Regions from separate parts of the Arthrobacter sp. 10N43 genome, predicted to be linked through region 2. Evidence: predicted binding sites of a transcription regulator. Region 2 holds the regulator's gene; the other holds the start of a gene.
The links. The regulator LexA, encoded in region 2, represses DNA repair genes until DNA is damaged. The targets are predictions, from matches to a motif close to TCGAACANNTGTTCGA.
Positions count from the first base shown of each region.

Region 1: a site for LexA is predicted at 1,257-1,272, ahead of AC1DDO_RS16965 (acetoacetate decarboxylase family protein). Genes of this name have one in related genera too.

Region 1 covers NZ_JBFTIA010000009.1:114,377-116,573, forward strand. Annotated here, with positions in the region: gene AC1DDO_RS16960 (helix-turn-helix domain-containing protein) at 1-1,004, opposite strand, end outside; gene AC1DDO_RS16965 (acetoacetate decarboxylase family protein) at 1,275-2,132, shown strand.
Region 2 covers NZ_JBFTIA010000005.1:52,408-54,604, forward strand. Annotated here, with positions in the region: gene AC1DDO_RS11925 (LysM peptidoglycan-binding domain-containing protein) at 1-178, opposite strand, end outside; gene lexA (transcriptional repressor LexA) at 580-1,329, shown strand; gene AC1DDO_RS11935 (ATP-dependent DNA helicase) at 1,454-2,197, opposite strand, start outside.

The DNA of each region.
Region 1 (2,197 bases), on a different contig from region 2:
TCGACAAGAACCGACACTCCTCCCGCGTATGTCAAGGGGATATGCGGAATACCGGCCTGTTTGAGACAGAGCAGAAAGTCTGATGAGGCTTCTGCTCCCACATCGATGACCCGCCAGGGAGGTTGCCCCAATCCTCTTCGGGCAAGCGAATTCAGGGCCTGCTCGACGTCGATTAACCCTCCAAAGTATCTGACCATTGTCTCCGTGAGGGCTGAGCTATCTCCATCGTGCTCCACGTAGTAGCGCTCGACCTCCACGGCGAACAACGTACAGAGGTGGAGCAAACTGCGGCGGTCGACGACTTCCTGATCAGCCGGTGTCATTAGCCACACATGGTGTCGTCCCTCGATCGGCAGTACATAGTAATCGCGGCCGGCAATGGCTGCCCGGCGGTCAGCGGAGCCGGTACTACCGATATTGAGAAGCCGTCGCCGCTCGTTCAGGACGCCTGAGTCCACCGTCGATCGCGTAAAGAGTGAGCATCCGGTCTCGGCCTCCACCACCTCTACCCGTATGCCCAGCATGGAGGAAATTTCGTCACTCAAAAACGGCCGCGCCGTTCGACTAAGACTCTTGCTGTAGGCCTCGTAGACGTCGGCAACTTTGTTTAAGCCGGCCTGGGCCTGCTCTGCGGCGTCTTTCGAGACAAAGGCCGCCAAAGTCGAAAAAGGTGTCTCCCAGTTGACTTGAAGCAGCGGAAACCCGAGGTGTTCGGCAGTTCTGCACATCACCTCGCTGAATGGCGAATTCCCGCGCGGATCCGAGGCTGCGAGGCCTACTATGCCGTGGCGATCCAACTGCTGAATTAGAAATTGTTGCCCTCGTGAGTCTGCCGGGAGCGCATCACGGGTCACCATCAGCAGTTCACCACTGGAGAGCCACCGCCAAGGGTCGGTCTCGGCGCAGACGTTGGCTGCGTCGATGAACCGCGTTTCACCGCGGCCGCCCGCGATCAGCCGAGCTCCGGCATCAGGGAAGTGCACTAGTTCGCGAATCGTTGTCATAGTCAATCCTGTCCTGCAGCGATATGAACCATTGTACATATGGATGAGTGCTGGATCACAACTCTGTGCGAACCGACGATATTCAGACGCGGCGGTGGGATCTAAGCTGGCTCAAACGCTTCCGCCGGGGCCTCGGGCTCCATAGCCGAACGGGACACGGGGGGACTACCTCTGAACAGCAGCCCGGGCAACACGCGCGGCTCCGCCACCAGAAGCCAACGACAAGGCACCAGTGGCCGCAAGCAGACACTCACGAACAGGAATTCGCAAATGACTTACGTTTGGACACAAGAACAGATCCAGCGATACTTCGGCTACTACGAGGGCCTCGCGACCCGCAACACGTACTCGTACCTCACCTTCTCCACTTCCGAGGAATTCGCACGTTCGGTGCTGCCGCCTTGTTTGGAACCCACGGATACACCTGAAGTGACCGTATCCTTCATGTCTTTCATGGAGGTCGCGAACGGCCGCACGAACAGAACAGGCCGGGACCGCTGCGCCATGATCCACATCAACGCCAAGTTCGGTGACGCCGAAGGAATCTACTACCTCAGCGTTTTGGAGACCGAGGAAGTCAACCTCGAGACCGGACGCGAGCTCTGGGGCATGCCGAAGAAGCTGGGAACGATCGATTCGTTCGACGACGGCGACACCCTGTTCGCGTTCGTCGAACGCAAGAACCACCGGATCATGGAGTTCCAAGCCGAAATGGGACCGGAACAGGGAGCCCAGCCCTTCCAGGAGGAGTTCTACTTTGAACTCCGTGGCCACTTCGGCGCTAACGGGTTCACGCTCAAAGACCGCGAACTGGTCGTCTTCAAGCTCGGCTCGACAGTGAACCGCTACCGGGAACTCCACAACCCGCACATCGTCCTCAAGGGCTCCCCCTGGGACCCCGGCATCGGCAGTGTCCCCCTTGGCGAATTTACAGGGGGAGGAATGACGGGCGGAAGGATGACGTGGGAGATCGTCGACGTCGTCAATCTGAACGACGACGGCCACGACTACGCGCCCTACATCCTTGGCCGCATGTACGACGACTGGCCGGACCTGCGCGAGACCGCCGGCCGCCACACTGAAGAAGCAACGCTCAAGCAGGACGTTCCCACACTGGCCCTGGCCTGAGCCATGGGTGCCAGGCCTATGGTGTTCCGCTGGCCACACTCGTGCCAGCCTATCCTTCCGTCAAG
Region 2 (2,197 bases):
CGGCCGGTGCCGCGGAAGGCCGCCGGCCGGCGCCAATCGGGTACACGTTGCCGTGGCTGCCCTGGCCGATGTTGCCGTGGCCGATGCTGCCGTGACCAGTGACGTTGTGACTCGCACGGCGCTGCTGATTCGTGACGCCATGAACAAAAGTGCCGTGAAACGCGCTTGAAGCTGACATGAACTGAGCCCTCCTGGACCATACGGTGCCGCCCGGCGTACTCCGCGTACTCGCCGCCAACCGACCGAACCTTCGAACATAGAACCGAACATTGCCTTCGGAGCCGGAGCTCCGAACTCGAACACATATTCGAACCTTGCTTGTTCTGTTTTAGCACTTACTAACGAACGATGTCGAGACTCGCTAGAACAAATGTTTGAAAAAGCCTTGCAGCTGGCCTATTTTTGAGGGACAGGACAACCACTTGTGACTCGAACACTTGCGACTCGAACTTTTACGACTCGAACATCGCCGGTTGATTCGAACATTGGTAGTTGATCAGCAGGGTCTGACATTTTCAGGCCGGAAGTTCCCGGTGACCAGACATGGCGGCCGGGCGGAACGGAAAGGCATTGGCGAACATGGCAGCACAAGCCACCGGCGGCAGGGCCTCCTCGCGGAGCCCACAACCCGCACGGGCCCCCAAAAGCCTCACCGTCCGGCAGAAGAAAATTCTGGAAACCATTCAGCGCTCCGTCACGGACAACGGCTACCCGCCCTCCATGCGCGAGATCGGTGACACCGTCGGCCTGGCCAGCCTGTCCAGCGTGACCCATCAGCTCTCCCAGCTCGAAAAGCTTGGCTACCTGCGGCGCGACCCCAAGCGTCCCCGGGCCATGGAAGTGCTCATGCCGCTGACCCTGGATGAGGGGACCACGGCGATTTCGGGGGTCGAGAAGTCCAGCGGCCTGCGGGCCGTCGGCGGCCTCTCGGTCACCGAACTCGCCAGCGCCACCGACACGGCAATGGTGCCGTTCGTCGGACGCATCGCCGCCGGCGGGCCGATCCTCGCGGACCAGGTGGTGGAAGACGTCATGCCGCTGCCCCGGCAGCTCGTGGGCCATGGCGAACTCTTCATGCTCAAGGTCGCCGGCGACTCGATGATCGATGCCGCCATCTGCGACGGCGACTGGGTGGTTGTCCGGCGCCAGGGCGACGCCGTGAATGGCGACATCGTGGCCGCACTGCTGGACGACGAAGCCACGGTCAAGACCTTCCGCCAGCGGGACGGCCACACCTGGCTGCTGCCGCAGAACACCCAGTACGAACCCATCCTGGGCGACCACGCCGTCATCATGGGCAAAGTCGTCTCGGTTCTCCGCTCCCTCTGACGGCTGCGGCCGGGGTCATCCCGGACCACGTACATCCAAAGAACACCTGCACCCAGAAAAAGGTCCCCGCCGGTAATCCGGACGGGGACCTTTGCGTTTTCTGGTCCGCTGGCTGCGCGGCCGCCTACTTGGCGGCCTGTCCCGACTCTTTGGCGAGCCGCTCCAGGGCAGCCATGGCAATCGAGGAATCGGTGGTCGGCCAGAACGGGGGCAGCGCGGCACGCAGGAATCCGCCGTAGCGCTCGGTGGACAGCCGCGAATCCAGTACGGCCACCACGCCTTTGTCCGACGTCGAGCGGATCAGCCGGCCTGCGCCCTGCGCGAGGCGGATCGCGGCGTGTGTGGCGGAGACGGACATGAAGCCGTTGCCGCCGGCCTGGGCGACGGCCCGGGAGCGCGCCGTCATCAGCGGATCGTCCGGCCGCGGGAAGGGAATCCGGTCAATGACCACCAGCCGGCAGGACACGCCAGGGACGTCGACGCCCTGCCAGAGGGACATGGTTCCGAACAGGCACGTGTCCGGTTCGTCGGCGAACTGGCGCACGAGTGCGGTCATGGTCGACTCCCCTTGGCACAGGATGCTGATGCCCAGCCGGGGCCGCATGGCCTCGGCTGCGTCCTCGGCCGCGCGCCGTGAGGAAAACAGGCACAGGGCACCGCCGCCGGACGCGCGGATCAGCTTCTCTAGTTCGTCCAGCGCTTCAGGGGATGTCCCGCGCCCGGGTTTGGGCAGGTGCCGGGCGACATAGAGGATGCCCTGCTTCGGATAGTCGAAGGGCGATCCGACGTCGACGCCGGTCCAGCTGGGGGCGCCGTTGCCGACCAGGCCTAGGCCGCCGGCGGCAGGCTCGAAGGCTGCGCCGATGGC